Halioglobus japonicus: one gene and its partner. The protein of the gene in region 1 interacts with the protein of each later gene in a pairwise test. Links are inferred from orthologs where the notes say so. Each region holds a gene or a part of one and is shown on either strand. Other genes may lie near its edges.

Region 1 (7,599 bases):
GCACCTGGGCAAGCGTGTCGGCGCCCGGGTATCGTCACTGTCCAAACAGATTGCCCTGGAAGGCCAGGGCCCCACTCCACCCAATACCAATGAGCTGGACCTCCTCGCGCGCCGGGTGGACGACCTGCCCATGGAATTGCTGCGCACCAACAGCGAGCCGGTGGCCAGCGACGAGAACTACCGCACTACGGCGGTGTTGTATCTGCAGCTGGACAGCCTGATGGCCTATGTGGATACCCTCGACGAACAATCTCTGCACCGCTATACGGATCGCCTCCATCAGGTCGTCTATGCCTCGGCAGGCTTTTACGGCGGCGAAATCCAGGTCACCCGCCAGTTTGCCCTGGCAGTGTATTTCTCGGGCCGGGGCAATGCGGGCAGCGCTCCTTTCCGCGCCGCCTCCTGCGCCTGGCTGATACACGCGGTGGCCGCGGAGCTCGAAAAACACATGCCACTGTCCCTGAATATTTCCATCGCCGCATCCCTGAGCGAGCTGGGCGTGGGCGACCACAAGGACATCTACCCGGGGCTGTATATGCAATCGACCCTGGATGAACTGCAGCAGGTCTGCGCCAGCAAGCCCCAAAAATTCTGCTGTCACCGGCGGTGTGTGAAGATACTGACGTTGCGGGCCGCATTCAGCAGCAGGCAACTGAGGTCATGGACTACACGATGGTGGAAGGGTTTGCTGGGCCTTATGACGATCTGCTCGAGCGGCAGCTACAACTCATTCTGAAGCGACTGCTCAATCCTGCCTTGTTGTAGTGCTCCTGCAATCCGGTCTGGAAGTCGGTTGAAGCTTCCTGAAACCGCTGCAAGGCCATCCATGGCGCGCTTCGGCGTGCGGCATCCATGCCTCTCGACGATTTCAGGAAGCTTCAACCGACTTCCAAACCTCGACTCAGTTCTCAACTGGGATATCCAAAACTGTCACTCCTGGTGATAACGGAATCGAGCGCCGGGGCTGGGCTGAAAGGGTTTTCGCACCATCAGGTCGTGCTTATGATTTGTGGAGACGGCGGAGGGCTTTCAGCCCAGCCCTGGCGCGGGTAGCCAAAGCCTACCCGCAATTGGGGGGGTCAGCCCTCAACCACCATGGCATCCACCTTCTGGAACCCACGCGGCAGCTTGTTACCGCGCCGCCCGCGCTCACCTCGGTAGTGCTCGAGGTCAGAGAACTTCAGCTTGTGGTGACGTTTGCCGGCGTGAACCACCAGCGTATCGCCTGCCCTCAACACCTGCACCGAGACCACCCATTCCTCACGGGCCTGTACCCGGGCCGGCGGAATACCAATGATCTTGTTGCCCTTGCCGCGTGCCATCTGCGGCAGATCGGCCAACGGGAACACCAGCAGGCGGCCCTCATTGGACACTGCGGCCACCCAGGCACCCTCAGTCTCACCAATGGCAGCCGGTTGCATGACCTTGCCACCTTTGGGCAGAGACAGGGCGGCTTTACCGGCCTTGTTCTTGGTCTGAAGATCGCTGAGCTTGCCGACAAAGCCATAGCCCGCGTCGGAAGCGAGCAGATACAGCTGTTCGTCACCGCCGGTCATCATGCCCTCGAACGTGGCACCGGACGGTGGGTTAATGCGCCCGGTCACCGGTTCGCCCTGGCCTCGGGCCGAGGGTAGATTGTGGGACGGGACGGTATAGGCCCGGCCGGTGGAATCCAGTATGACGGTGGGCTGGTTACTGCGGCCTCGCACCGACATCTTGTAGCCGTCGCCAGACTTGTAGGAGAGTGTGGTCGGGTCGATTTCATGACCCTTCGCCGCACGAATCCAGCCCATTTGCGACATAACCACGGTAATCGGGTCGGAGCTCATCAGCTCCAGTTCGCTGAAGGCCTTGGCCTCGTCGCGGGTTACCAGCGGCGAGCGACGGTCATCACCGTATTGTTCTGCCACGGCCAGCAGTTCTTTCTTAATCAGCGTCTTGAGGCGCGCCGCGCTGCCGAGAATCTTCTCGAGGTTATCGCGCTCTTTTTCGAGCTCATCCTGCTCGCCGCGAATTTTCATTTCCTCGAGCTTGGCGAGGTTGCGCAGCTTCAGTTCGAGGATGGCTTCTGCCTGGATGTCGCTGATGCCAAAGCGATCCATCAGGGCCTGCTTGGGCTTTTCCTCGGTGCGAATAATGTGGATGACTTCGTCAATGTTTAGGAAGGCCACCAGATAGCCTTCCAGAATGTGCAGGCGACGCAGCACTTTCTCGAGGCGGAATTCGAGCCGGCGGCGAACCGTGTCGGTGCGGAAAGACAGCCACTCCTTGAGGATACGGTCCAGGCCTTTTACCCCGGGACGACCATCGATGCCAATCACATTCAGATTGACCCGGTAGCTGCGCTCCAGATCCGTGGTGGCAAACAGGTGATTCATCACCCCTTCAATGTCCACCCGATTAGAGCGCGGCACAATCACCAGGCGCGTGGGGTTCTCGTGGTCGGATTCATCGCGCAAGTCAGCCACCATGGGCAGCTTCTTGGCCTGCATTTGCTGGGCAATCTGCTCCAGCACCTTGGAACCGGACACCTGATGCGGCAGGGCACTGACGACAATGTCGCCGTCTTCCTTCTCCCAGCGGGCACGCATTTTTAACGCACCGCGACCGCTCTCGTACATGGCCAGAATATCTTCACGAGGCGTTATGATTTCCGCTTCGGTGGGGAAGTCCGGTGCCTGCACGAATTCGCACAGCTCACTGACAGTGGCCTTGGGATTTTCCAGCAGGTGTACGGTGGCAGAGACTACTTCATTAAGGTTGTGCGGAGGCACATCGGTCGCCATACCTACAGCGATGCCGGTGGTGCCATTGAGCAGCACATTCGGCACCTGGGCCGGCAACACCGAGGGTTCCTCGAGGGTGCCGTCAAAGTTGGGAACCCAGTCGACGGTGCCCTGGCCCAGTTCGCCCAGCAGAACATCGGCATAGGCGGTGAGGCGCGATTCGGTATAGCGCATGGCCGCAAAGGACTTGGGATCGTCCGGCGAGCCCCAGTTACCCTGGCCATCTACCAGCGGGTAGCGGTAACTGAAGTCCTGCGCCATGAGCACCATGGCCTCATAGGCAGCGCTGTCTCCGTGGGGATGGAATTTACCGATAACGTCGCCCACGGTGCGGGCTGACTTCTTGAATTTCGCCGAGGCCTTCAGGCCCAGCTCGCTCATGGCGTAGACGATGCGCCGCTGTACCGGTTTCAGGCCATCGCCCACATGGGGCAAGGCCCGGTCGAGAATCACATACATGGAGTAATCCAGGTAGGCCTTCTCGGTATAGCTCTTGAGCGACACCTGTTCGATGCCGTCGTCGTCGATTTCTATTATGTCTGACATGATGTTCCGTTTGTTGCTTGGGTTCGCCCGCGCTGCGGGCGATGGGTCAGCCCCGTAATCCGACCAACTGCTCGTTGAGATTAACGATGGAGTTGGCCATATCGATCAGGAGGCTGTGAATAGTGGCCGGGTTGCGCTGAATCAGCTCCGTGAATTGCTCTTTGGGTACTTTCACCACTGAACAGGTCGTTTTGGCCCGCACGGTGGCACTGCGGTCTGCTTGAGTCAGCGCCGCCATGGCGCCAAATATTTCACCGTCGACAATCCGCCCTACCGGCACATCGTCGACGATGACTTCTGCCGTACCGACAGACATGTTGAATACATAGTCGGCACGATCGCCCTGGCGAATAATGATTTCACCCGGCTCATAAATCTCGAAACCCGGTGTCGCACCGGCGTCGGCTTCGACGCTGCCTGAGGTGATTCTCAGCATCAATCCAGAGTAGGTAATCAGCAGGCGTGTCCACAGCCGGATGGCCGCCGGGTCTTCAAACACCTGGCGCATGAACTCGAGGGCGGAGTAGGCCGTCAGACGGGCACCGGCGTCACTGCCAAAGTACACCGCGGCCTCTTCTTCCTGGTTGCCAGCGATATCCGGGAGGAGAATTTCGCCCTGTTCCATCACGTAAATCAGCTTGCCCTGATAGCGAGCGGTGAGCGAACCGCGCTCGATGACATAGAACTGGTTGCCGTCGAATCCGCGGAAGTTGCCGCGGTCAGTCGGGCCCACTTCCATAGGAATGCCCGGCATATTCACCGCTTCGAGTAAGGCGGCGACCAACTGCTTGTACTGACGGCCGAGAATGGTGAAATCCTGGGAGAGCTCTGCTTTCGCCAGCATCTAATAACCTCTTGCGGAGGGGGCGTGGTATACCCCGGATATTGTGTTGTTCTAAGGTGACCGGGCTATGCCTGCCACGCGATGAGGCCTATAGTAGCAACTTCTCAGCGCGGCGAGAACTTCACCGGGCGACTATTGCAATGGATACGAACGTGACCCCCGACTGGCAGACTGTGGGCTTTGACGAGCTCAATACCCGGCAACTCTACGAGATTCTGAAACTGCGGCAGGAAGTGTTTGCCGTGGAGCAGACCAGTATTTACCTGGATGTCGACGGCCTGGACCAGGAGGCCATGCATATCAGCTTGTGGGAGGGGGATGAGCTGCTGGCCTACGAGCGCTGCCTGCCCCCTGGCCTGCAGGAAACCGAGAGCACCATCGGTCGGATTGTGGTGGCCCCGGCCGCCCGGGGGCGGAATCTCGGGCGTGAGCTGGTACGCCGCGGGGTCGAGCACAATCTGGCCCGCTGGCCCGGTCACAATATCCGCATGCACGCCCAGGCCCACCTGGAGAAGTTTTATAACGCCTTTGAGTTTTACACCGAGGGAGAGGAGTACATCCTCGACGGTATCCCGCACCTGGAAATGGTGTTCAAAGCTCCAGCAGGAACGTGACCGGTCCGTCGTTGGTAAGGCTCACCTGCATATCGGCCCCAAAGGAACCGGCCGCCACGTCGGCATGCTTGTCCCGCAGCATCTGCAGCGTCAGGTTATAGAGGCCTTCAGCCTCTGCCGGCGGCATGGCCGAGGAAAAGCTCGGGCGGGTACCCTTGCGTGTATCGGCGGAGAGTGTGAACTGGGAGACGAGTAATATCCCTCCACCGGTATCTGCCACCGAGCGGTTCATGCGGCCTTCATCGTCTGCAAACACCCGATAGCCGAGCAGCTTATCCAGCAGACGCTGGGCCTTGGCCTCGTCGTCGCCTTTGTCGAGGCCGAGCAACACCAGTAGCCCGGCCCCGATTTCGCCTACTGTCTCACCGCCGACCTCGACCTTGGCCGTGGACACACGCTGTAGCAGGGCTTTCAAGCGGATCAGCCGCGAGAGGCGCGCTTGCGCTCGTGCTCCTGCAACAGCTTCTTGCGCAGGCGAATACTCTCAGGCGTCACTTCCACCAGCTCATCGTCTTCGATGAATTCCAGCGCCTGCTCCAGAGTGTGCTTAACAGGCGGGGTAAGGGTAAGGGCTTCGTCAGAACCGGATGCGCGCACGTTGGTCAGCTGCTTGGCCTTGGTGGGGTTAACCACCAGGTCATTGCTGCGGCTGTGCAAGCCAACAATCTGGCCTTCATATACCTCGATATTGGGATCGATGAACAGGCGACCGCGGTCCTGCAGGTTGAACAGGCCATAGGCCAGGGTCTTACCCTTCACCATGGACACGAGAACACCATTGGTGCGGTGGATGATCTCGGCATTCTTCACCGGCCCATAGTGATCGAACACGTGGGTCATGATGCCGCTGCCGGAGGTCATAGTCAGGAACTGGGAGCGGAAGCCAATCAGGCCGCGCGCCGGGATTATAAATTCCAGCCGCACTCGACCCTTGCCGTCCGGAACCATGTTTTCGAGCTCCGCGCGGCGCAGGCCCAGCTCTTCCATCAGTGAGCCCTGGTGCTCCTCTTCACAGTCGATGACCAACTGCTCGTAGGGCTCCTGCAACTCGCCGTCGATTTCTTTCTGAATCACTTCAGGGCGGGATACGCCCATCTCAAAGCCTTCGCGGCGCATGGATTCAATCAGTACCGACAGGTGCAGTTCGCCGCGGCCGGATACCTTGAACTTATCGGGGCTGTCACCCTGCTCGACACGCAGGGCAACGTTGTGAATCAACTCGCGATCAAGGCGCTCCTTGATGTTGCGCGAAGTGACGTACTTGCCTTCCTTTCCGGCGAAAGGTGAATCGTTCACCTGGAAGGTCATGCTCACAGTGGGCTCATCCACGGTCAGCGCAGGCAGAGCCTCAACCGCGTCCTGATCACACAGGGTGTCAGAGATATTGAGGCCATCGATACCGGTAATACAGACGATATCGCCCGCTTCAGCGCTGTCGACATCGACCCGCTCCAGGCCCAGGTAACCCATCACCTGCAGCACCTTGCCCTTGCGATACTCACCGTCAGCACCGGCGATTACCACCTGGGTGTTGGGGGTCAGCTTGCCGCGGGTAATGCGGCCCACGCCGATAACGCCGACGTAGCTGGAGTAGTCCAGGGCACTGATCTGCATCTGCAGGGGGCCCTCGGTATCGACTTCCGGTGAAGGTACCTTTTCAACAATGGTCTCGAACAGAGGCTGCATATCAGCCGACATGTCCTCGTGATCCAGGCCCGCAATACCTTCGATGGCAGAGGCATAGATCACTGGGAAGTCGAGCTGCTCTTCGGTGGCACCGAGGCGGTCAAACAGGTCGAACACCTGATCGATCACCCAGTCGGGGCGCGCGCCGGGGCGGTCAACCTTGTTGACGACCACAATCGGATTCAGGCCCTGCTCAAATGCTTTGGATGTCACAAAGCGGGTCTGCGGCATGGGGCCATCAACGGCGTCCACGAGCAGCAAAACGGAGTCCACCATAGACAGCACCCGCTCAACTTCGCCGCCAAAGTCGGCGTGCCCGGGAGTGTCCACAATATTGATGTGGTAGTCGTTCCACTCAATGGCCGTATTTTTGGCCAGAATGGTAATACCGCGCTCTTTCTCCTGGTCATTGGAGTCCATGATGCGCTCAGCGCCTTCATTGCGGCGGTCCAGGGTGCCTGATTGCTGCAATAGGCAATCCACCAGGGTGGTTTTACCGTGGTCAACGTGGGCAATGATCGCGATATTACGTAGTTTATCTCTCAAGGGTCTCACCTTTAGCCCGCACTTCAGCGACCGCAGCGCACGTGTTTGTGTCGCTTGGCCCTGCAGAGGGGGAATCAGCTAGGAAATCGGCGGCGGATTATACACCAGCGCCGCCAATAAATGCTGGTAGTTTTACGGGGCGTAAACCTTGACGTTCAAACACCCTGATTCCACCAGATGGCTGGCATGCAGGCGACTCATGACGCCCTTGCCACAGTACAGCATGTAGGTCTTGTCCGGATGAAGGCTATCGCCCTTGCTGTGCAGCTCGTAAAACGGGATCTTCTCCACCGGTACATGGACAGCCAGCGGCGCGAGCTCTTCCTCGTCCGGGTGGCGAATATCGATGATGACGCTTTCAGCCAACGGTACGGACAACACCTCAACCTCGGTGCGCTCCAGTTCTTCCTCGGCGAGCCGATCGATGCGCGTGCGGCTGGCGTTCGTCACCGCCCGCTCGAGAATCGACATGTCGAAGCACTCCTCTTCCGCGCGAACCCGCTCCAGGCGTGCACGCGTGGTCGGATTCACCGAAATAACGCCACAGTACTCCGGCATACTGGCAGCGAACTCGCCG
Region 2 (2,963 bases), 1.6 Mb from region 1 along the record:
CGTTTCTTATCAAGTTCATGCGCACCTACAACCCGGCGCTGGAGAAAACCCTGGAACAGTGGGGTGTGTTGGCCCTTCCCAAGCACTATGAGCGCGAACGGCGTTTTACCAATCTGTATCGCCAGCACGATCATTTGCGCAGTTTCAGTGACGAAGAGTTTGAGCGCTACATCGAGTACATGGAAAGTTCGTCCAATCTTGTGCTCGAGGTGATGACCCGTGAGAAAGCGGCAAATACGCCCCGGCGTAAGACTCGCCGCAGCAGCGCATCGACAACCAAAAAGGCACCTGCTAAGAAAGCCGCCAAGTCGGACACCGCAAAATCGCCTGCACCCAAGCGCAAGCGCGCCGCCCGAAAACCCAAGAAGGACTGAACATGACCAGTGAATGGTTTGCCACCTGCCCCAAAGGGCTGGAGGGCTTGCTTGCTGCAGAATTACAAACCCTCGGAGCAGAGAGCAGCCGCGAGACCGTCGCCGGCGTGTATTTTTTAGGGCCGCAGGCAATGGGTTACCGGGCCTGCCTCTGGTCGCGCCTGGCCAATAAGGTGTTGCGCCCGCTGGCCAGTTTCGAGGTCAAAGACGGCGATCAACTCTATACGCAGTTGAAGGGTTTCGATTGGTCGCGCGTGCTCAGTGCCCGCAATAGCATTGCCATCGATTTTTCGGGGACCAATCGCAGTATTCGCAACACCCAGTTTGGCGCTCAGCGCTGTAAGGATGCGGTGGTCGACTGGTTCAAGGAAAACGGTGGCCATCGCCCCGCGGTTGACCGCCGCAGTCCTGACGTTCGCCTCAATGTGCGGCTGGGTCGCGGCAAAGTGGCGCTGGCTATCGATTACTCCGGAGCTAGCCTGCATCAACGCGGCTACCGGCAGCAGCAGGGTGCAGCACCGCTTAAGGAAAACCTGGCAGCTGCGATCTTGTTGCGAGCCGACTGGCCCGGTGCCGCCGCCCGCGGCGGAGCGTTAATCGATCCCATGTGTGGCTCTGCCACGCTGTTGCTGGAAGGCGCGATGATGGCCGCGGATATAGCGCCCGGCCTGGGCCGCAAGCGTTTTGGCTTTGAGAAACTGCCGGAGCACAATGACACGCAGTGGCGCGCGATTCTCGCTGATGCGCGGGGTAGGGCCGAGCGGGGTAGGGCAGCGCAATTGCCCGAGATCCGCGGCTACGATGCCGACCCCAAGGTCATTCGTCGCGCCCAGGAAAATATTGCCCAGTTAGGCATGGAGAAAGTTGTCCGGGTTGCGGTGAAACCGCTGGCCGAGCAGAAGAAGCCCACCCATAAGCCACTGCCTTATGGGCTGTTGGTCTGCAACCCGCCCTACGGTGAGCGGCTGGGTGAAAAACGCAGTCTTGTGCACTTGTACAGTCAGCTTGGTCAACTCATGAGCCGTGAGTTCGCGGGCTGGGATGCAGCGGTGTTCACGTCTGATCTCGAGCTCGGACGAGCCATTGGGCTGCGCTCCCACAAGCGCTACGCACTTTATAACGGTGCCCTCGAAGCGCACTTGCTGCTGTTTCAGTTAACCGACAATCACTACCGTGAAGTGGCCGCTACCGCGCGCGAGCCTGCTGCTCAGGAAACATCGGCGCAACCGCTGGAACTCACCGAGGGTGCGACCATGTTTGCGAACCGCATTCGCAAGAATCAGCGGCGTTTAAAGAGCTGGCTCAAGCGTGAGCAGGTGCAGTGTTATCGCCTCTATGACGCGGACATGCCGGAGTATGCGGTAGCGGTGGATATTTACGGCGACCACGCCCACGTCGCCGAGTATCAGGCCCCGAAAGGAATTGACCCACAGGCTGCGAGCCAGCGGCTGGACGAAGTGAAACTTGCATTGCCAGAGGCGCTGGGCCTGCCCGCCGAGCGGATCGTGTTCAAGCAGCGCCAGCGTCAACGGGGTTTGTCCCAATACGAAAAACAGGATGCGGCAGGCGAGTTCCTCACGGTCACAGAGGGGCAGGCCCGTCTCCTCGTCAATCTGCGCGATTACCTCGACACCGGGGTGTTTCTGGATCATCGTCCACTGCGATTGCGCATTGGCCGGGAAGCCCGCAGCAAGCACTTCCTGAACCTGTTCTGCTATACCGGCACAGCGTCGGTTCACGCTGCCCTTGGCGGTGCGCACAGTACGACCAGTGTCGACATGTCAAAGACCTACCTTGGATGGCTTAAGCGCAACCTCGCCAGTAACGGCCTCGGAGACGCCACTAATCGCGTGGAGCAGGGCGACTGCCAGGCCTGGCTTGCCCGGTGCCAGCGTCAATATGACTTGATTCTGCTCGACCCGCCTTCGTTCTCGAACTCCAAGCGTATGGAAGGTACATTTGACGTGCAGCGCGATCAGGTAGCGTTGGTGGAAGCGGCTATGCGTGTGCTGGCCCCGGGGGGCACGCTGTATTTTTCCAATAACCGACGCGGTTTCAAGCTCGACCCGGACCTTGAGGCCAGCTATCAATGCGAGGATATCTCTGCCAAGACGCTCGATCCTGACTTTCAGCGCAACCCCAAGATCCATCGTTGCTGGCAGATTCAGCACGCCTGAAGCGCGTAAAAGCGTCGCGCGAGAGACAACGTTGCTCGCCGAGTTGGCGAGCGCGTTTTATGAAACCAATGAGAAAATATGGCCTCTCATGTAAGGGGTTACTTACGCTTGGCGCTGAACAATATCCACACAACGCGTGTAGGGTCTATATTTGTAGCGTTTCGTGACAACAGTGCGAAAAAAACACTATAAAAAAACGCTAAGTGATTGATTCTTGAAAATATTGTCTAATTCGACGTTTTGATCCCGACGCCGCCCAGCGAGGCTGGACGGAGTCACCGGGCGTCAGGAAACCGTACTATCCCCAAAGTTATCCACAGGGTGACCGATGGGTAACTAGGTAGGTTCGGCCAGTTGCAGGAGTTGCTTGCCCTGATTCTGGCCCGCGTACAGGCGTTGCAGGGTGGCAGGG

Evidence for each region.
Region 2: the proteins of typA (region 1) and rlmKL interact in binary tests that used the Escherichia coli proteins (3 or more experiments, as listed by UniProt). The link is inferred for Halioglobus japonicus from one-to-one orthologs.

The regions. Positions count from the first base shown.
Region 1 is NZ_CP019450.1:770,287-777,885, reverse strand. Bases 4,617-7,599 are described here. They hold typA (translational GTPase TypA), read right to left. Parts: upstream 7,023-7,599; coding sequence 5,211-7,022; downstream 4,617-5,210. Other genes in these bases: thiI (tRNA uracil 4-sulfurtransferase ThiI), read right to left, coding at 7,155-7,599; dtd (D-aminoacyl-tRNA deacylase), read right to left, coding at 4,768-5,205; BST95_RS03720 (GNAT family N-acetyltransferase), read left to right, coding at 4,617-4,790. In the rest of the region: BST95_RS03735 (hypothetical protein), read left to right, coding at 1-736; parC (DNA topoisomerase IV subunit A), read right to left, coding at 1,080-3,332; BST95_RS03725 (cyclic nucleotide-binding domain-containing protein), read right to left, coding at 3,379-4,176; more of BST95_RS03720, read left to right, coding at 4,317-4,616. UniProt on the Escherichia coli protein: A 50S ribosomal subunit assembly protein with GTPase and nucleotide-independent chaperone activity, required for 50S subunit assembly at low temperatures, may also play a role in translation.
Region 2 is NZ_CP019450.1:2,330,366-2,333,328, forward strand. It holds rlmKL (bifunctional 23S rRNA (guanine(2069)-N(7))-methyltransferase RlmK/23S rRNA (guanine(2445)-N(2))-methyltransferase RlmL), read left to right. Parts: upstream 1-376; coding sequence 377-2,551; downstream 2,552-2,963. Other genes in the region: BST95_RS10990 (helix-turn-helix domain-containing protein), read left to right, coding at 1-374; BST95_RS11000 (NADP-dependent oxidoreductase), read right to left, coding at 2,888-2,963. UniProt on the Escherichia coli protein: Specifically methylates the guanine in position 2445 (m2G2445) and the guanine in position 2069 (m7G2069) of 23S rRNA. Methylation occurs before assembly of 23S rRNA into 50S subunits.